One region of the Oribacterium sp. FC2011 genome, then DNA from elsewhere that is predicted to be linked to it. Evidence: predicted binding sites of a transcription regulator. Region 1 holds the regulator's gene; each other region holds the start of a gene.
The links. The regulator Rex, encoded in region 1, represses fermentation and respiration genes when NADH is low (regulators of the CRP and FNR family bind a similar motif). The targets are predictions, from matches to a motif close to ATTGTTAANTANTTAACAAT.
Positions count from the first base shown of each region.

Region 2: the regulator Rex is predicted to act here: its motif matches at 1,449-1,468, upstream of gap (type I glyceraldehyde-3-phosphate dehydrogenase).
Region 3: the regulator Rex is predicted to act here: its motif matches at 2,079-2,098, upstream of T357_RS0111810 (glycerol dehydrogenase).

Region 1 is NZ_JNJM01000001.1:28,047-35,157, forward strand. Features, by position in the region: gene T357_RS0100120 (YebC/PmpR family DNA-binding transcriptional regulator) at 1-201, opposite strand, end outside; gene T357_RS0100125 (NAD(P)H-hydrate dehydratase) at 408-1,358, opposite strand; gene acpS (holo-ACP synthase) at 1,503-1,862, opposite strand; gene T357_RS0100135 (redox-sensing transcriptional repressor Rex) at 1,883-2,518, opposite strand; gene T357_RS0100140 (adenylosuccinate synthase) at 2,825-4,111, opposite strand; gene T357_RS0100150 (AAA family ATPase) at 4,649-6,316, opposite strand; gene T357_RS19705 (NPCBM/NEW2 domain-containing protein) at 6,522-7,111, opposite strand, start outside.
Region 2 is NZ_JNJM01000035.1:11,900-19,010, reverse strand. Features, by position in the region: tRNA gene T357_RS0117290 (tRNA-Asp) at 1-71, shown strand, start outside; tRNA gene T357_RS0117285 (tRNA-Tyr) at 110-191, shown strand; tRNA gene T357_RS0117280 (tRNA-Val) at 237-309, shown strand; tRNA gene T357_RS0117275 (tRNA-Met) at 386-459, shown strand; gene T357_RS19580 (NifB/NifX family molybdenum-iron cluster-binding protein) at 948-1,283, shown strand; gene gap (type I glyceraldehyde-3-phosphate dehydrogenase) at 1,671-2,789, shown strand; gene T357_RS0117260 (sensor domain-containing phosphodiesterase) at 3,046-5,076, shown strand; gene T357_RS0117255 (PAS domain-containing protein) at 5,066-6,565, shown strand; gene T357_RS0117250 (helix-turn-helix domain-containing protein) at 6,688-6,933, shown strand; gene T357_RS0117245 (DUF6465 family protein) at 7,078-7,111, opposite strand, start outside.
Region 3 is NZ_JNJM01000013.1:84,036-91,146, reverse strand. Features, by position in the region: gene T357_RS0111815 (DNA polymerase III subunit alpha) at 1-821, opposite strand, end outside; gene T357_RS0111810 (glycerol dehydrogenase) at 964-2,058, opposite strand; gene T357_RS0111805 (hypothetical protein) at 2,266-2,667, opposite strand; gene T357_RS20360 (ParA family protein) at 4,384-5,223, shown strand; gene T357_RS0111795 (hypothetical protein) at 5,228-5,839, shown strand; gene T357_RS0111790 (hypothetical protein) at 6,010-7,111, shown strand, end outside.

The DNA.
Region 1 (7,111 bases):
ATTGATAGTATCGTTAGGCATGTTATTTGCCTTAGCCTTTGCGATAACAGCTGCAAGCTTAGAGTTGTTGGAAGGGTCAGGACCGCCGGCTTTAACAGCAAGCGCAATCTCATGGCCGATCATAGTGAAAATTTTGCCCTTAGCAGCATCATTCTTTTCTTTCTTTGCTCTAATATTAGAAAATTTTGAATGTCCTGACATATCTTTCTCCTCATATCATAAATAACTAAATTCTCGGTCTCCGGAGTATATTTCACTCCCGAAGCGGACTTTTTATAAATCAAACTCTAGTACTATAACGTAAAATACAAATAGAATCAAGAGGGATATGAGTCATGGATAATCGGACTTAACATTGACTCGTAATCCTATTTTGGAAATATGGGTCTGTCTTACCCCCTACAATGTTACTCTATTCTTATTCTGTCCAATACAGTTCCGAGTTTATCTGCGGTATCCCGGGCAAGGACTCCGTTGACTCCAAAAGTAAGTGCGGCTTCTCTTCCGGCTTCGGCATGGATGAGTACTGCGGCAACTGCGGCTCTGTATGCGATTTCCATCGGATTTAGAGCTATCTCAAGAGATACAGATGGTCTCATCAAGGCGTATAAGCCTGCAATGGTGCCGCTCAGAACATCTCCGGAGCCGCCTTTACTGAGAGCAGGACTTTCTTTTGTATTTTTAAACATGGCTTCATGTTGTGCATCACATATCAAGGTTTGTGAACCTTTCATGACTGTTATCAGACCAAACTCTCCGGAAACAGTCTCTGCATAGTATTCCGGGTTTTTAACCACTTCCGATATTTCACACTCTGCCAACCGGCTCATCTCCATGGGATGCGGGGTGATAACCACCGGGATTTCTTCCGCCACGGACTTCAATTTATCTTTGAGATGAGGCATTGAACTTATGATGTTGAGGCCATCTGCATCTATTATAAGAAGCGGATGCTTTTCTTCTGCCTTGTCACCCCATTTATCAGACACAGCGTTTAATATCTCTTCCACCATATCTTTGCTGAGATCGGTCGTTCCCATACCGGGTCCCAGCACCATAACATCCGCCCAGACTGCATTCCTCTCAGATATTTCCTGAAGATCCGTTTCCTCATCATAGCCTTCGAAAATGGCTTCCGGCAGCAGTGTCTGAAGGATCAGACGATTATCCTTATGTGTGAGAAACTTGACAAGTCCGGCTCCGGTCCGGTAAGCAGCCAAAGCCGAAAGATAGGCTGCTCCGCTCATCCCTTTGCTTCCTGCAACTATAAGAACTTTCCCATAGGTGCCTTTGTGACTGTCCTCAAGTCTTTTCGGAATATAGGCATAAAACTTTGAAGCATCTGTCACTATCTGCATGGTCTCTCCTTTTTGACCCATACCACGTACTTAAATCCAGCAGATTCGTACTTTGGCAGTCAATGATTCTGACCCAAAAGGGTCATGACTTCAACAAAATTGTTTAGTGTAAATGAAAGATATGAATATACTATACAGGATGTCTCACCCTTCCATTACTGCAAATGCCGACACCAGATCTTTTGTGTCGGTTATAGATAAATGTATGGTTTTTCCGCCAAGCTCTTCGAATTTCTTTTGTGCATTACCGTGTAGAACAGCATAGGGTTTTCCTTTTTCATCCCTTAGGATTTCAATCTCAGAAGGCCTGATTCCCGCAGTAAACCCTGTACCGAAGCACTTGACTATACATTCCTTACATGCAAAATCGCCGGCAAGCATCGAATCTTTGTCAGATGCCTGCCGACGCTCGTCTTCGGAAAAAATACGTTCTACAGTTTTGTTTCTTCTTGTATTTTTTATACGACTGATCTCGATAAGATCAGTTCCGATTCCTATGATCATAACTGAATCCTATCAATCGTTTAATCTTCAAGAGCCTCGCCCATACGATAGCTGAGTCTCATAAGTGACTCTGAAAGATGAACATTCTCAATAACAATATTATCAGGAACATCAAGGTCTACATGGGCAAAATTCCATATTCCCACAATTCCTGCATCTATAAGCTGCTCAACTACTTTTATCGCCGGGCCCTTAGGGATACAAACTGCAGCCATTTTTATATCATTCTCTCTGATGACACTTTCAAGCTTGTCCATGGACTGGATCTGAATCTCTCCTACCATATTGCCGATAATGCTTGGATCCTTATCGAAAATGGCCTTAACGATAAATCCTCTCTTACGGAAATTTGTATAGTTGGCAAGAGCCTGTCCGAGATGTCCGGCACCGACAATGATCATTTCATGTTCATTGTCAATGTTTAAAATCTTGGCTATCTCATCATGGAGATTCTTGATGTTATATCCATAACCCTGCTGTCCGAAACCTCCAAAGTTGTTCAGATCCTGTCTGATCTGAGAAGCAGTGAGCTTCATACGCTTACTGAGCTCACTTGAAGAAATACGCTCAATGCCCTGATCCATAAGATCCTCAAGATAACGATAATACCTCGGAAGTCTCTGGATGACTGCCTGTGAAATATCTTTTTTAGCCATAATAACCCTCAATAATTACTTAAAGATTTTTATTGTCAATGTGGTCTTTCGAACAAGTAATAATCACCTATTTCCCTTTAGACCCTTTGAAAAATATTATACATTTTTGTTAATATTATGTCAAAAAGAAGTTGTAGAATTCTTAACAAGCCATAGAAACCATACGAATTCTTTTGATCCGCACAAAGCCTTATGACTCTCACAATTATAATCCCGGGCAGATATAAAAAGACTGATCGGACATCATATCCGATCAGTCTCGTATTATCATACTATAAATATATCCACCAGGAAGCTTTCTCTGTTTTAGATCTTCGGTGTTCTCTTAAGTATTGCGTGTCTTTCAGGACCGTTGGAAACCATGGTGATCGGTGTTTCAATCTGCTTCTCGATGAAATCGATATAGTCCTTGCACTCCTTAGGAAGATCCTCATAATCAGTGATACCGCGGATATCACAGTTCCATCCCGGAAGCGTTTCATAAACAGGCTTTGCCTTATGAAGGAGCGGTGTTACAGGGAAATCTGTAGTCACCTTTCCGTCTATCTCATAACCTGTACAAACCTTAAGCTCCTTAAGATAGCCAAGTACATCAAGTACAGTAAGGACAGCCTCGGTTGCGCTCTGGAGCTGACAGCCGTACTTTGAAGCAACTGCATCATACCAGCCTACTCTTCTTGGACGGCCTGTAGTTGCACCGTACTCGCCCTTGTCTCCGCCTCTCTTACGAAGCTCCTCTGCCTCATCTCCGAAAAGCTCGGAAACGAAGTCACCTGCACCTACCGCTGAAGAATAAGCCTTTGTAACAGCAATTATATCTTTAATCTCATATGGAGGAATACCTGCACCAACTGCACCGTAAGCTGCAAGTGTTGAGCTTGAAGTAACCATCGGATAGATACCGTGATCCGGATCCTTCATGGTTCCAAGTTGACCCTCCAGAAGAACAGTCTTACCTGCCTTAAGAGCCTCTCTCAGGAACTTTGAAGTATCTGTTACATAAGGTGCGATGAGGTCTCTCTGCTTGTGCATCTCTGCAAGAAGATCCTCATATACAAGCTCAGGTGCATGATAAAGCTCACGGAGTGTAGCATTCTTCATCTCAACAACCTTATGAAGTCTGTCAGTGAGAACCTCTTCATCGAAAAGCTCATTTACCTGAAGACCGATCTTTGCAAACTTGTCAGAGAAGAAAGGAGCGATGCCGGACTTTGTGGAACCGTAGCTCTTTCCTGCAAGTCTTGCCTCTTCAAGGCTGTCAAAAAGTACATGATAGGGCATCATAACCTGTGCGCGATCAGAAACAAGTATCTTAGGTGTGGGAACTCCTGCGTCAACTATTGACTTAAGCTCGGAAACGAACTTTGTAATGTCTAATGCCACGCCATTACCAAGTACTGAAGTTGTGTGATCATAGAACACACCGCTTGGAAGAAGGTGAAGAGAAAAACGGCCATAGTTGTTAATGATGGTATGACCTGCATTTGCACCGCCCTGAAAACGTACAACGATGTCAGAAGACTCTGCAAGCATGTCAGTAATCTTGCCTTTTCCTTCGTCTCCCCAGTTTGCACCTACGATTGCTCGAACCATAAAAATCCTCCTAAAGGGATAGTATCCATATGGACACTACTGATGCTTCTCACCTTTTTGACACATACCGATCTCTTGCACGAATTCTTCTTAATTTCTTACTTACTAAGCAGCAAAAGTAAAAGACTCGCATCCGAAGACCGGGCGGTTGAACCGCTGTGAGAGATTCGTGACCGAAGCATCAAAAATATTATTTTTTAGTCAGACCCGTGAACCAGATGAAAATATATATAACCGTTGGTATCACGATCAGACAAAACAGAACCGCCAGGATATACTCTTTTTTCGCACCCGTAAAGGCAAAAAACAAAAGCATCACAAGCAATATGACTATTAAAACTAGTGCCAAAACGGCAAGTATCCGTTTTAATGACATAACTGCACCTCCCGGCTCTGTGCTTTCAGCACAGACAAAAAAATTATATAAATAAACCTCATATATTTCAAGGTTAATGTTATATGCAATTGTTATGTCTCTTGTTCATAAAAGGTGCCCTGCAATATTGCAGAACACCTATCTGATTAGAAATCTAATATCTATGCTGTTTCTATAACGCATGAATGATGTTTGTAATTTTGACTATGATTTGAAGTGTCTTTATCATAATTTATCCCCACAAGTAAAATATTACCTTTGTAATGCGTTAATCTGTCAGGATAATTCTGTCGCTTAATCTGATCCAAGGCTGTTTCTATATCCTTATTGTACTTTAGTTCTATGACCATTGCTGGTTTATCCGGATATTTAGGTGAAGGGATAAAAACAATATCCGCAAACCCCTTTCCGGAATCCATCTCAAGAATTGTTGTGTAATACTTCTGTGCAGCATAGTATGCATATTGAATTGCATAGCTCAAGGCTGCTTCTTCATTATAAGTCTTATTGCCGGCCAGATCATGAGCTTCTTCTATTAATGCTGCAACCTTATCTGAGTCTTTTTCCCATGTTGCTCTAAGCAGCTCCAGAGATATTTCAAAAGACTTAAAGCTTTCAACCCATTCACTGCTTTTTGTAGATGAATAAAACTCATCCAGTATTTCCTTATTGGGAATGTATACCTCACTTGTTTCGTCATCATATCCGAGATAACCAAGGTGAATTAGAAGTGACAAAACATCATCTTTACCTGTAAAGGTAGTCATATCATTCTGATATGTAGAAGTATCAATTTTCAGTCTTGCACCATCCATCAGCAATGTAACGGCTTCTTTAAGTCCGTCATAATCTTTTCTGATGAATTCTGCAAGAGCCTCATATGTCTCGGTTTTGTTCCAATAATCCTTTATCGAACCTGTGCTGACTGCTTCAACGACAGACAAAGGGCTATATAAATAATATCTATTGCTTTCAGGTGATTTACCTGTGTTTCTTAATTCTTCATGGTTAGGATCGGGTGGAACAATATCACTTACTTCGTATCCGTCGTACCATTCCTTGATTTTTTTATAATCGCGGCCGTATTCGTTGCACAAATCCTGTACTTCTTTCTCAGTGAATCCCGTAAATCTGGCAAGCTGTCTTGGATACATCATGGAATACTCTGTGAACATGTTAAGGGCAGAATGTCTTCCGTATTTCTTGATTGGAAGAATACCAGTCATATAAGCCAGTGCTATATAGCTTTTGTCTTTAAGTAGATTCCGAAGAAAATCAAGGTATAATGTCTGCTCCTCTTTTGTTGTCTTTCCATTCCTGAAAACCGCATCCCATTCATCTATGACAATTACCAGTTGATGTTCGTTTTCGGAATAAGCATCTGATATCGTCTGAATCATATCAGTGTCATCAAAATAATCTACTTCAGGATACTTCTTTTTTATATCCCTGCAGACAAGAAGCTGCATTTTTTCCAATGCTTTGTCATAGGTTAATGCCGAATCAAAAAAATCCGTCATAACAATACGGAGAACATCGAATCGTCCCAGATATACATTCCAGGGAAGATTTCCATAAGTTGAGCCTGCATCAGCCAGTTTTAGCCTGCTAAAAAGCTCCTTACTACCGGATTCTTTATCATAATAGGCACATATCATATCAGCCGCCATTGTCTTTCCAAATCTGCGCGGCCTTGAAACACTGACATATTTCTGTTTTGTTTTAACAACAGCATTTAAAAACGCTATCATTTCAGACTTATCGATAAAAATCCTAGAATTCACAGCTTCCTCATATGAAGTTTTTCCTGGATTCAAATAAATGCCCATAAGACTCTCCGGTATAGTTCCATTTATGATTTCTCTTAAAATATAACTGAAAGGAAATATATTTTATGACATAATTTTAGTTGACAAATGACGTTTTTACAAGGTATGTGCTAAAATCCCCTACATTATAATAAAAGGACAAGCCTGTTTAGACTTGCCCTCAGAATTTATAATTAATTGACTTTAAAAACAGATTACCTTTGCTTTAAGAAAGTGTAAGCTCTTTTACCAAAATACTGCCGCCATAGTTCTTTTCATAACTTTCATGAATACGAATTTCATCCTGTCCCGAAATATCAACAGTAGCAGTCTGGGTTTTATCCTTACTTGTTATGGTATCACTTTCCCATAATATCGTGTCATCATCACCATATACATACAATGTAGCTTCAGACTTGACATTATAACCCTTTTTGGGTGCATAGCTAAAGGTTAATGTATTATATTTCCCATCAAGATAATACGTTATAGTCTCATCACTGAAATAGAATTCCAAACATTTTGACCATAATTCATTTCTCATGGTTTCTTGATTTGTTTTTTTGAATACATAAGTAGTTTTATCTACATAATCCATATCCAAAAGAGATGTTGTACCATAACTCTGCAACTCTCCACCAGAATAAGAAGAATTACCTGTAGAGTTACTTACTGTGTTATTAACAGCAGCGGTATATCCTAAATTCTTTGTCTGCACTACACCATTAACAACCCACTGGCCATCAGCATTAAGCATATAGCCATCCTGAGCTGTGTTTGCTGCCATGTAACCATTCTGATTAAAATAGTAGCACT
Region 2 (7,111 bases), on a different contig from region 1:
CCGGTGGCTCAGTCGGTTAGAGCGCCGCCCTGTCACGGCGGAGGTCGTCGGTTCGATTCCGTCCCGGGTCGCTAATGATTTATTGATCATTTAAAATTCAATATTTTATGGATGGGTTCCCGAGTGGCCAAAGGGGGCAGACTGTAAATCTGTTGTCAGTGACTTCGGTGGTTCGAATCCACCCCCATCCATTTGAAACTCGATATGAGTTTCACAGTTGTTATTTTCAACTGAATGGGGTCTTAGCTCAGCTGGGAGAGCATCTGCCTTACAAGCAGGGGGTCACAGGTTCGAGCCCTGTAGGCCCCATTAATTCTGTTCATGATTTGGTTCAGTAGAATTCAAAGGATTCTTTAACAGAATTGAAAATAACAAATATTAATATCGCGGGATGGAGCAGTCTGGTAGCTCGTCGGGCTCATAACCCGAAGGTCGTTGGTTCAAATCCTTCTCCCGCAAGTATCAGAGATCACCAGATGGTGATCTTTTTTTTAGCTATCTTTTACTGTTATTACCGATGAAATCGATCCATGGCGACTCTGATTTGATATGTACCTCATGCTATATTATTCAGATAGTATTTTCTGGATTATTGGAATATTTCTGAAATAAGTAGAAATATTTTTTATATTACAGAAATATGGCAATAATTAAATACTATGTCCTATAAAACAAAAATATTATTTTTATTAATTGCGGTATTGCAAAAATTTTTGTTTTGCATTATTATATAGGTGATGGGAATATTAATAGTAGATAATCTGATGGGCACAAAGTTCACAAGTAATCAATGTTGGCGTGTTCTCCTCCTTTGATTAAGGAGGGGAACTTTTTTCTTATTTAAAAAAATGCATATTTTGCCTTGTTTTATGTTAAAAAATTATCTATAATCATAACGTTTTCCGTTAAAATAGACAATTTAATTAACTATAGAAAAGGACTTTAAAATGATACTTGCAATTACTTATGATCCTGAAGATAAAGATGTTATAAAAAGCTTTAATAATATTAGTTATTTCAAAATTTATAATATTGAGAAAAATGCTATCATTGATTCTTCTCTAGTGAAAACTGATGGCAGGGGACATTGTGCGCTTGCCGGAATTCTGCGAAGAATTGGAGTAAATGCAATGATTTGCAAAGAATTAGATGAAGATGCATTGATTTCTCTTTCTGAACTTGGAATAAGGGTTTATAGCGGAGTGGAAGGTATCTGTGATGAAGTTGCCGAAACTTTTGCGGAGGATATTAATAAGTTTCAAGAGAGTACTGTTAATATTTGAGTTAAAAAATCAATTATGCAGCCATACATAAATGAATATACCAGAAAGATACTTACTGCATAAAAATATGTTTTTGATTCTTATAGACACAAATTCACGTTGATTATAATCGTGGATTTGTGTCTTTTATATTGTTAAATTGCACTTCTTTGGATACAAAAAACAATAATTAATTTTTTATCAATGTAAAAATTGTATACAACATTTGCCAAAAAATGGCTAAAAATCAGGCTTTGTTGAATATGCACAATCTTTTGTGGAAGCTGTTTTGCAAATTGACAATAAATAATCATAAATGTCTGAAAAATATCATTTGTTTTCATGTAAATTAAACAGTGCTAATATACGCCTAGGTTATTTTTTACAAAAAAAGAGAGAGGTGTAATTATGTTGATTAGAGTTGGTATCAATGGTTTTGGTCGTATTGCAAGAGTTATCCTTAGAATCCTTGAGGAGCGTGATAATGATATTGAGGTTTGCGCTATCAACCTGAGGAATGCTGACATTTCACGTATGGCTTATCAGATGGAGTACGATTCTGTATTTGGTCGATTCAGAGGTCGTGTAAGATATACAGATAATGAGCTTGTGATAAATGGGAAGAAAATTCATGTATTTTCAGAGGATGATCCGGCTAATATCGATTGGGCTTCAACCGGTGCAGAATACATTATTGAGTCAACAGGTAAGTTCCTCCGTCTTGAGGATTGTGAAAAGCATTTTAAGGGAGGTGCCAAAAAGGTTATCCTTACAGCACCGGGAAAAGATCCGGATTTCCCAACTTTTGTTTTCGGTGTAAATAATGAAAGCTACGATCCTTCTATGAGGATTATTTCGAACGCATCATGTACTACAAACTGTCTTGCTCCTCTTGCCAAGGTTCTTAATGAGAAGTTTGGAATTGAGAAGGCACTTATGTCAACTATCCATGCATCAACATCAAAGCAGAAGCCGGTTGACTCTAACGGCGGTCGTGACTGGAGAACAGGACGTTCTGTTTTTAATAACATTATTCCTTCTTCCACAGGTGCAGCTAAGGCAGTAGGTATGGTAATTCCTGAACTTAAAGGAAAAATGACAGGACTTAGCTTTAGAGTTCCAACAAATGATGTTTCTGTTGTTGATCTCACTGCTCAGCTTAAAACAAAGACAAATTACGAAGAAATATGCGAAGCTATTGAGCATGCTTCTCGTCATGAGATGAAGGATATCATTGAATACAATACTGATGAAATTGTTTCATCTGACCTTAGAGGTAACTTCCAGACATGTATTTTTGATGTTAAAGCAGGAATCATGCTTGATGATACTTTCGTAAAACTTATTGCATGGTATGATAATGAGTGGGGCTATTCAAATCAGTGTATAAACCTTTTACAGTATGTAGCCCGTAAGGACGCAAAGTTTGCTGCAAAGGCTTTAAAAAATGAAAAGCAGGCTGAAGTAAAGAGCAGTGTTCAGGTTGCTGAGTCCCAGGATAAGAAAAATGCCGAAAAGAAAAAATAATACCTGAAGATATAAACATCTCAGATTCATAAAGATTATCAAAAGCTTTCTGACTTAAATGAGTCAGGAAGCTTTTTTGTTAGATCATGCTTTTGAGTGTGGAATCCATAAGGATTATCTCATATTTTTGTGATTTTAGTCGAAAAAAAGATATACGGCATAATTTACATATATGGCATGTAATATCGAAAAATTTGGACGGCAAAAATGTTTTGCTGTTCATATGAAATAAGCATTGATACAGTCGGAGATCCATATGAGTACAAAAGTTAATGATTTTACAAATGCAGATTATAGTAAGGATTATATTCTGAATGGTCTTAAAGCCATGCCGGGCGGATTTTTCATCTATAAGGCCGATTGGGATGAAGAACAGATACTTTATGCCAATCAGGCTATACTTGATCTGTTTGAATGTGAGAGTAATGAAGAATTCCAGGAATTGACAGGTGGATCCTTTAAGGGAATGGTATATCCTGAAGACTACGAAAGAATTGAGACAAGTATCAAGATACAGATAGACAATTCCGAAGAACATTTCGATAAAGTTCATTATAGGATAATGACAAAAACCGGAAAGATACTTGAAATAGAGGATATAGCAAAACTGTATGAAGATCCTGCAGAAGGTCCACTGTTTTATGTTTTTGTATCTACATTTGAATCTACCGTTGACCAGCTTACGGGTCTTTTAAACCGTGAGTATTTCATGAAATCAGCAAAGGCCGGTTGTAACAAACTTTATACAGATAATAAAAAACCGGTGGTTATCGCATTTGATTTTAACGGAATGGAAAATTTCAGCTCCAGGTACGGATTGGAAGAAGCTGATAATTTCCTGCTGGTATTTTCCAATATTCTAAAAAAGCATTTTCCTACTCAGAATTGTGCAAGGTTTGGCTCTGATCATTTTTTTGTATATGCAGAATCGGAAGGCATAGAGATATTGCTGAACCAATTGATAGGAGAGCTGCATTCTGCCAATAACGGAAGAACTCTTACGGTTCGTATGGGTATCATTAATTATCTTCCGGAAATGACTATGAATGAAGTGTGCGATAAGGCAAGGATTGCAGCGGATACCCTCGTAGGAATAGATGTTTCAGATTACGCCTGGTATGATGACAGCATAATCGGAAAACAACTTAACAGAGAATACATTCTTCATACTTTTGATCAGGCTTTGGCGGAGGGCTGGATAGAACCCTACTATCAGCCTGTGGTAAGAAGTCTTACTGGCAGAGTGTGCGCATTTGAAGCCTTTGCAAGGTGGCATGATCCGGAATATGGCATACTTACACCATTGGAATTTTTGCCTGTGCTGGAAGAAAACGGACTTGCATATCGCCTCGATATGTACATTATAGGAAAAGTAGCAGATATGCTTCAGCAAAGGCTGGATAACGGTCAGCCTGTTGTTACTGTGGGTGTAAATATTTCAAAAACAGATTTTGAAGTATGCGATCCGGTATCTATCATTTCATCAGTCTGTGATTCTCATGGTATCAGCAGAAATCTCATTTCTATAGATATATCCGAAACTGTCCTCATGAGAGACAGGGAACTTGTAAGCGGAGCTATAGACAGATTACATGATGCCGGCTTTGAAGTCTGGATGGATGATTTCGGTGCAGGATATTCCGCTTTAAGTGCATTGAAGGATTTTAATTTTGACGGAATAAAGATCAATTTTGCTTTTCTCAAAGATTTGAATGACAGAGCCCGTGAGATCTTAAAAATGACCATAAAAATGGTCAAAGCTTTGGGTATACATACTTCGGCTGAAGGTATTGAAACCGGGGAGCAGAATGATTTCCTTAAGAATATAGGTTGTGAAAGGATACAGGGAAATTTTCATATAGAAACAGAAGAACTTGATGTTTCATTGGAACATATGAAGGAAAAAGGCTTATTGTTTGAAAGTCTTGATACCTACGGCTTTTATCAGAAAGCCGGCCTTACGGACGTTATATCAAAGTACCCTAAAGCTTTGTTTTTCTTTGATGGAAAACAATTTTCCACACTTTACAAAAACGAAGCTTATGTAAGGGATATAGATAAAAAGGAAAGTTCTTCGAAAAATCTGTCAAATCTCACCTTGGGAACTGAGATATCCATGAATCTTGATAAATTGAGAAAGCTTGCCTGCAAAGCCATCAAGAATAACAGAACAGAGGGCATGATCATCCTGCAGAAGAACCGAAATATCAAGATAAGCTTTGCTCCCGTAGTGAGTTCCTACAGCGGACATGTATTGTCAGTTTCCATGGATGTCATTGACAGATGAGAAGAGAATACTTACTCAAAAATCCGGCTATAAAGTTGTTGAGATTTTGAGCAGGTGCGAAGAACCGGGTACTGCCATAAATGATGCCATCAGAAAAATGGGTGAGATTCTGACTGCCGACAGGATTGCTCTACTTGAAATGGGCGAAAAGAATATAAACAACACTTATGAGTGGCGCAGAGATAATGTTTTCTCTTTAAAGGAAAAGAGAGGTTCTGTAACTTTCGATAACTATATCGGGATGTTGTCGGAGGCTTATAATAGACATTCTGCTTTTATCATCGGAAATATTGAAGATATAAAGGACTATAATGCCGGAAAATATAAGTTTTTAAAGGAAAATGATATCAGCCGGTTTATCGAAGTGCCGCTTTATGATAATACCAGATTAGCGGGGGTTCTGGTGATAGATAACTATTCATTATCCCTGCAGATAGATGTGGGAAGCTTTCTGGAAATGATATCGATTCTCCTTGAGTATATGGTTGTTGCAAGGCAGCATGATATCGAGATCAAGCGTAAATATGCTGTAACAGTTGACAATAACCACAGGGAAGACCACATTAATTCAAAAAAGGATACGCGGCTTGGAGATCTTACGGAGATATTTAATGTTTATGAGGACATCTCTCTTCCGTCCTATTATGTTAATGTACGGTTTAACGGTGACGGAACGAAGGCAGAAGATTTCATATTCATGTTTGTAAACAGGGCATATTGCAAATTTGTGAAACGTAAACCCGAAGAAATGCTTGGTAAGAGCTATAAGGAGGTATTTCTGCAAGCGGATCCTCAACTTATAGCGGATATATATGAAGTTTCGGTTTTGGGTCTCACAAAGAGAGATATAAGATACGATGCCATCGGAGGGTGCTGGATGGAAACAGTCATCATGCCTGTGTCAAATACTGGCTTCTGTGTGGTCATGCTTCTGAATCATGATGCAAGCCGTAAAGAAGTATTTAACCTGATGGATGTGGCAGAATCCGATAAGTCCAATGCTGTCGTGGTGAGAACCGCTGAAATTTTCAATGAAGAAAAGGATGATGATCTTGCCATAAGAAAGGTATTGGAGGAGCTGGGGGATCACGTGGCTGCTGATCATATCTACCTTATGCTGGCTGATCATAGCAAGAATACCTTCAGTGAGAGATATGAATGGTGCGCTGACGGGGTAAGGCCGAATCTGGGAGTATCACAGAAGGTCGACAAAGACATTTTTGAAAGGATCAAAGCTTTTAAACGTGGTAAATATTTCTGTGAAGATATAAGTTCTGTCAAAAATGCGGATGCGATATTATATGACTTTTTGAAGACAAGAAACATCAGGAATTCGGTTCAGGTTCCTTTGAAAAAAGGTGAAGAGATCATAGGGTACTTCGGAGCGGATAATGTTGCGATCAGTGATGAGAAAAAGATTACAGATATCATGTTGACAGTATCGTATTTCATTTCGGCAAGGATCATTGTGGCTCAGATGGATATGTGACGGCATTAATTGTCTTAAAACCTTAAGGAAAACATCATTAGGATGCTTTGCGTTTAACAGATACATATGATAAAATCTTTGGTAATAAAAGTTCGGGTATTAGTAACAGAGTGAGGTGACATATGAGTTACATTGATCAGGAAGCCACAGGCGAGTTGCTGCGGTTGGCTGTAAAGAGTAGTAGTTTTTCAGTCTCCGACATATGTAAGGAGATGAATATATCAACAACATCTATATATAACTGGTTTAGGGGCGATACTCTTCCCAGTATAGAAAACCTCTTCTTGTTTGCTGAGCTCGTTGGACAGAAGGTGGATGATATTGTTGTGTATGTATCTGACAGAAACAACAAGGCAGATGCTGCATAAAGACTGCGTCTTAATTCTGAAATATATTGCGTGCAAAAATCCCGTCACTCCATTATAGGAGTGACGGGATTTTTTAAAAGAAAAGGCCGTCACAAAATGTGACGGCCTGAATAATATATAGTAGTGGGTGTCACACCTGATCAATTACAGATTGATCTTGTAATCGTCTCTGCCTTCG
Region 3 (7,111 bases), on a different contig from region 1:
AGTCTTTTTACAAGCTGTTTGTCAGTCTTGATATAGAATTCTCTGTCTGTATCCGTCAGATCTTTCCATTTCTTATTTTTCTGAGACAGCACAATAGCTCTTGCCACTGCGTCATCAGAAGTATTGCTAGTCATGTATGGCTCGTTAGAAATTACAAGAGGGATATCCCATTCTTCAGAACACCTTGCCAGTTCAGGCATGACTTTCTTTTCAGTTTCATCTCCATGATATTGAAGCTCAATGAAAAAATTGCCGACTCCAAAGGTATCTTGATACCAATCGGATTCTCTTTTTAAAGCCATATGCTTTTCATTTGCAGATATCGATTCATCAAGTAATGTTTTTGCAAGGACTCCTTCTATTCCGGATGAAGTCACTATGACATTTCCATGTCCTAGAGAATTACTTCCAAAATGTTCTGTTAAGATGCCTTTATCCATTAGAGGATATTCTGTTTTCCCTACTGTCATTATATTTCTGTTTGAGGCTGTAATTGCTCTAAACATTGCCTTTAATCCGTCTTCATTCTTGGCCATGATAACAAGCCTTCGAATGTCTTTTGCGTATTTAACAAAAGCTTCAACCGATAGTATTGGCTTAATGCCATATTTTTTACATGTATCGTAAAACTCATACATCCCGAACATATTGCCAAAATCTGATAATGCTATAGCAGGGCATTCTAATTCCTTTGCTCGCCTTACTATATTTTCCACAGATTGAGTTGAATCCTTAATTGAAAACAAGGAATGAACATGCAGAACGCCAAGACTCAGATTATCAGGTATCGATTCAAGCATCTGTATATAATCTCTTTCCATATCTTTTACCTCATTTAATAACTTATATTTGCTTTCTATGTAATTATGAAAAGAGAAAACTCAGATAAGAAAATAGAGGCTGAGAATGGATTGTTAATCCCTCTCAACCTCTTTGAATTTATAACTATTTATTAAAAATAAATCACTTGCCAAGAGCTATTCTACCCATAGCATCTGCCTGCATGATTGCATCGTAAAGCTCACAAGGCTGAACATCTCCTGCAAGATTATGGATAGTTTCGCCAGGAACACAGGCATTTTCAGCAATAATCCTAACCTGATCTTCAGATGTAATTCCAATCTGCTCAAGTGTTACAGGAAGACCGACTTCAAGGCAGAAGCTTTGAACATCGTCAAACTCTTCCTTAGTAGCACCTTCAAGTACAAGCTGTACCAGTGTGCCGAGAGCTACGCAATCACCATGATCTGCATGCTTGCATCCTACTGCGGTAACACCGTTATAGAAGGAATGTGCAGCTGCACAGTTAACATTATCAGCACCAACACCTGAAAGGTAGACGTTAGCCTCTATAATATTCTCAAGAGCAGGAGTTACTACATGAAGCTTACAAGCCTCAATAGCCTGCTTTCCATACTGACGGAGTGTCTCGTAGCAGAGCTTTGCAAGTGCCTGACCGGCTCTTGTGATTCCGGTTCCTTCAAGACTTGCTGATTCTGTACGAATTGAAGCCCTTCCCTCGAAATATGTTCCGAGAGCATCACCCATTCCAGATATAAGGAAATGTACCGGTGCGTTTGCTATTACATTACAGTCGACCATTACCGCATCAGGGTTTGTTGGATAGAAAAGATACTTGTCAAAGCTGTGGTCATCGTTATAAATAACTGACAGCCCTGTACAAGGTGCATCTGTTGCGGCAACTGTAGGAACAATTACAATATGCTTGCCCTCATAATATGCTGTAGCCTTAGCTGTATCTACAGCGCTTCCTCCGCCGATAGCAACAACAACGTCAATGTTGTCGTTTTTTACTATCTCCTGCATCTTCTTGATCTCACCATTGCTTGAGATTCCGCCGAAGATCTCATAACGTCTGTAGTCATCGTGACCTTCAAAACTCTTCTCAATCTTGTCGTGACAAGCCTTATAACCGCTATTTGAACATACAAACAGCCAACGCTTGCCCATGTAACCCATCTCATCGTAAAACTTGTTTAATGCGTCTCGCCCCTGAACGTACTTGAGTGGTTCGCGCATTGCTCTTAACCTGCCCATCATAATAAATGTGCCTCCTTTGTGTTAATTATTTAACAATGCATATATAATTTTAGACCTTTGTGTTCAGAGGTACAATATGTTAAATGTACAAATTGATAAACAATTAACAATAAATTGTTACATATTGGCCTTCTTTGCTGAACTGAAAACATGTCCAGATCATATATAAAAAAATGGCTGCGAGAAACCGCAACCATTTTTGATTCACAGAAGGTCATAAGCTAGCTCCTTAAGCTCTCTTTCGCCCTTACAATGGATCACAAAATCCATTGATACATGCCCATATCTTCTTTCTATGATTTTTTGAACTTTTGGATCCTTTCTAAGTTTAAAAAGAAAGTTACCGACCTCCGCAACAGATGCTGTCTCTATATCCTTTTCGAAAGCGACCTTTACTTCTTCCTTTTCTTTTCTTTCTACTTTTATTCGTTCAGGTGCCGACAAAGACTTCACAGCTCCTATTTGTGTTGTTTCAGAGACTATACTTTCAAGCTCTTTACATGGCTTTTCAATGGCCAGAGCTTTCCTGCCCTTGTACTCAAAACTTCTGTATGTCTCGTCACCAAGAACTATTATGAGCCTGTCGTTATCTTTAAATGCTTCCATATTCTGTGTCTCTCTCCTTCCAACTTATATTACTGTTTTTATTAAATATGGAAGGGGATTTCTCAGATAATAGCTTTCTGCAGCTTAATACGTCAAATTTAAATTCGTCATTTTAGGTAAACGTGAAACATGAGCTGTTTTAAAGCTCCTCAAGAAGAATATTTGAACATTTTGGATAGTATTCGTAATGATTTTTCGTTCAGAATTGACAGGATTCTATATCTACTCCTCAACTACTCTTTCACCTAAAGAAATCATATATACTATATTTGCATGTAATTTTATAAATAATGTGAGAATTTATATTATTAGAAATACTATTACTTAACAGTCTTAAGAGTAAGATTATTTGATTATATTATAAATATATGTATATATTCTTATATATTTACATATATTCCATAAAAATATATATTTGTATAATCCTTCTCATAATTAAAAGAATTAAACGCGTACTATAAAATCAGTCCTCTGATGAATGCTTAAGTTACATAAGATTCTAGACATATAAATGATATAGAGTTATTTCTTAATCACCGATATATTTGATGGTCTCCTGTTTAATTATATACTGGCCAATGATTCATAATCTTTACCATAATATATAGCTTTCATTACCGGATCCGACTTTGACATTATATCTTCTAATAATCAACTGTTTTTTATACCTGTTTACTATAGATATATATTAATATATTCAGATATATTCTCATATATTCCAATATATTTCAAAATACTCAATCTGACGAATGATTAAATAGATATATTCATATATATCTGCGTATATATCTATATATTTATTAGTATATACGTATATTCTTATTTAATAGATATATTTTTATATATTTGAGTATTTTTATAAATATCTATCAATATATTTATATACATTAATTTAATACATATATTTCTATATATTTGTATTAAAAATATTCTGATATTTTAATATCTATTGAAATATTTATATATATTTGTATATATTTCATTATATGCATTATATAACTTGCCAATGGAACACTGCATTTTAATATATTTACATATATTTATATATATTTGATTTTATTTAAGTCCAAATAATCCAGCATTTATTTGATATATATGTATATATTTATAATATATCAACGGTGTAGATCCTGAAATAATTGCAAGTATTATAGCTCACAATGCGTTTAAACTAATTATATAAAATACCCGCGCTTTTTCAAGTATTATTAAATTCATATATTTATATATATTTGTATTTATTCAGTTATTAACAAGTGAACTATATCTATATTATATACATCTCAAAGCAAATCAATAAAAATATATTAGTATATTCCTATTTATTTACCTTAAAGACAAATTATCCTTTTTACGTATATATGTATATATTTCTATATTCCCATCCTTTAACAAATTTTCTAATTTGTATATTTTAATATATCTCTTTACATAAAATATATATACGTATATTTACATATGTTCTTATTTTAAATTCAAATATATATTCATGTATTTATAAAGATATCATTACATTTCAATATATGCCTAAATATATTTTAATATATGTGTATATTTACGTATATTCGTATATATGTATTAATATTTCTAAATATTCTCAAATATATTGAACTCAGTTTCTTGTTGTGGTATATTGTAAGTATTCGGAAAATATTTACATATATTTACGTATATTTGTATATATACAGTTTTAACGTCAATGGGAGGTCACAGATAATGAATTCAAAAGTTATCGTAGTACATAATTTAAAAGGTGGAGTCGCAAAAACCACAACTGTAATCCAGATGGCAACAGCACTTGTAAAGTTCCATAGCAAGAAAGTTCTTGTCATTGACTGCGACCCGCAGTTCAACACGACTTTCACCTGTGGAGTAGACACAAACGAAATACGAACACTTTGGGATATCTTTGAATATTATACCGGCCAGGAAGATGCTGAAGAAGTCACTATGGACGACATAATAGTGCCTACAAAGGACGGATTTGATCTTGTTCCTGGTGATCTTGAGCTTGTTGGTGCCGATGATGATTATATGGGTGTTTCCGATAACATCAAAACACTTAACAAGGCACTTCGTGACATGAAAAAAGAATATGATTACATTATCATCGATACACCTCCTTCACTTAGCCTTATGGTTAAGAATGCTTACTTTGCTTCACCAAATTCCCAGATAATATGTCCTACAACTCTTGATGTATATGGATATCAGGGACTTGATTCTTTACAAAAGCGTCTTGATCATTTCGCAAAGAAGTACAGAATGACTGAAAATCATCCTGATTTCAAGATAACTGGAATTCTTAGAACCATTGTGGAGTCAAACACCAAGAATGATCAGACATATTCAGAAGGTATTGAATACTTCGCAAATGAGAACAATATTTACTGCTTCAAGGAAATCATCCATAAGACCACACAAGTTAAAAGAGCACAGAACGAGATGCAGAACCTTTTTGACTACAAGGCCGATTCTACCGCAGCCATGGATTACAAATACTTTGTAAAAGAACTCCTGGATCTTGAAAAGAAACTTGATAAGGATGTGAGGTAAACCTATGAGTATTAACGCAGAGAAGAAAAAGAAAAAAGAGTTCCAGGTTCCCGCAGCCATGCAGACAATGATGGCAAGAAATAAAAAAGCTGCATTGGAAGAAGAGAATGAAGCAGTACCAGAGCCTATTGAGGAAGCACCTAAGCCCGTTAAGAAAGCAGTGCCAGCTCAAGACAAAACTCCAGTAAAAGATACAAAACCGGCTCAGGAACAAGCTGTAAAGAATGATGTTAACCCGCCTGTAGAGCCGGTCATTAATACTCCAGTTGTTCCCAAGAGAGTAGATGAGCCAATTTCCCAACCAGTACAGAGTGTTGTGGAAACTACACCATTATCAACATCAAGGATTATTCAGCAAACTACATCCAAGACTAAAAAACGTGGTCCCAAAGTTGAGCCATATTTCATAGGCTCAGAGAAGAGACCGATGCCTCTTGTTCTTAACGAGAGAGATAAGCGTTTTATGGACTTCATGTCAGAAACTTATGGTCGTAATACTAACTTTTTTGTAAGGGCAATGATAGCTCATGAGCTCCAGGCTCGTAAGAAGGAATTTGAACAGTATCTTGCAGAAAACGGAGAAGCCATTTCCGGGAACACCATTGTGAATATATAAATATATTTATATATATTTGTATATATTTACAAATTAGCATATTTCTATTCAAAGAATCGCCGTATTAATTACGACGATTCTTTTAAATTATTCGCGTCTATATTAAATTTGACGTTTGTCAAAATTTCACCTATAATTTTTCTAGAAAAATTCTTTTGGGTGATTTTTTTATGAAGGCTGAAATTGACATCAGACGACTGAAAAAATTCATATCGATTTTTGGAACGCCTCCGGTTTTTTTAGATCACGAAGTAATAAAATCATCTAACGTCACAATTAAATATGACGTTTCAGCGTCTAATTATTCATTATTCTTTAAACCAGTAATTGTCAGAATGGAAACGGTCAATGTCGGAAAAAACAAGATTCCGACCGGCCTGTATATTCTCATAGAAGGGCAGGAGCGATTACCTTTGGCAAAGGTTTTCGATTCTATACCGGCTATTGTAATAGACAGTCGTTTGTCAGAAACCGAAATAGCTTCTCTCGAATTTTTGCTGAACACTGACATTGAAGACTTAGACGAGTCTTCAATCATACAGGTAGTAAAGTTTGGGTATGATCTTATCTTAAGGACTATTGCTCCTGACAAAGGTAAAGATCCGAACCTAATTGATGGCAATATCAACCGGCGTGTCATTGAGGTCCTTTCTGAACTGATACCTATGTCAACACAGAATCTATACAGATATGTAGGTATCATCCGGCACCTCGAGCCACCTCTAATAAATTTATTTAAAAGTGGGGTGCTGAGCCTGAGAGCAGCATACCTGATCTCAAGTGTAAAACCGGATGTTCAGCTCTGTGTATATGATTTCATTTTGAGATACCAGATGATAACTGTTACAGAACAGGATGCCTATACCTTATGCCGATTGATGAAAGAGGAGATTGATTATATGGATGAGCAGAAGTTAAAGGAAATGGAAGAGCAGAACAAGCTGCTCGAAAAAGAGCTCGCTAACGTTAAGAACCAGCTTGCCCAGGCAAGGAGCAAATCAAAGTTATACCGAAAAGAGATACTTGATGCTGTAGACGAAGATATGAGGAGCGGAGCCGGCAGTTATAGTAATATCCCAAATCTAAGTACCCTGCTTGCTATAGAGGACAAGTTTAAGAGCATTAACAGCCTTACCTCAAGTCTTGTTAAGACAATCTACAAAGCTACATCAGTTCAATACGACTTCCATAACAGGGAGCTTGAGAATCTTGAACTTCTCATCAATAAGTTTGTCTCAGTGTATAATGACATTTCCGAGGATGAAAAGCTTG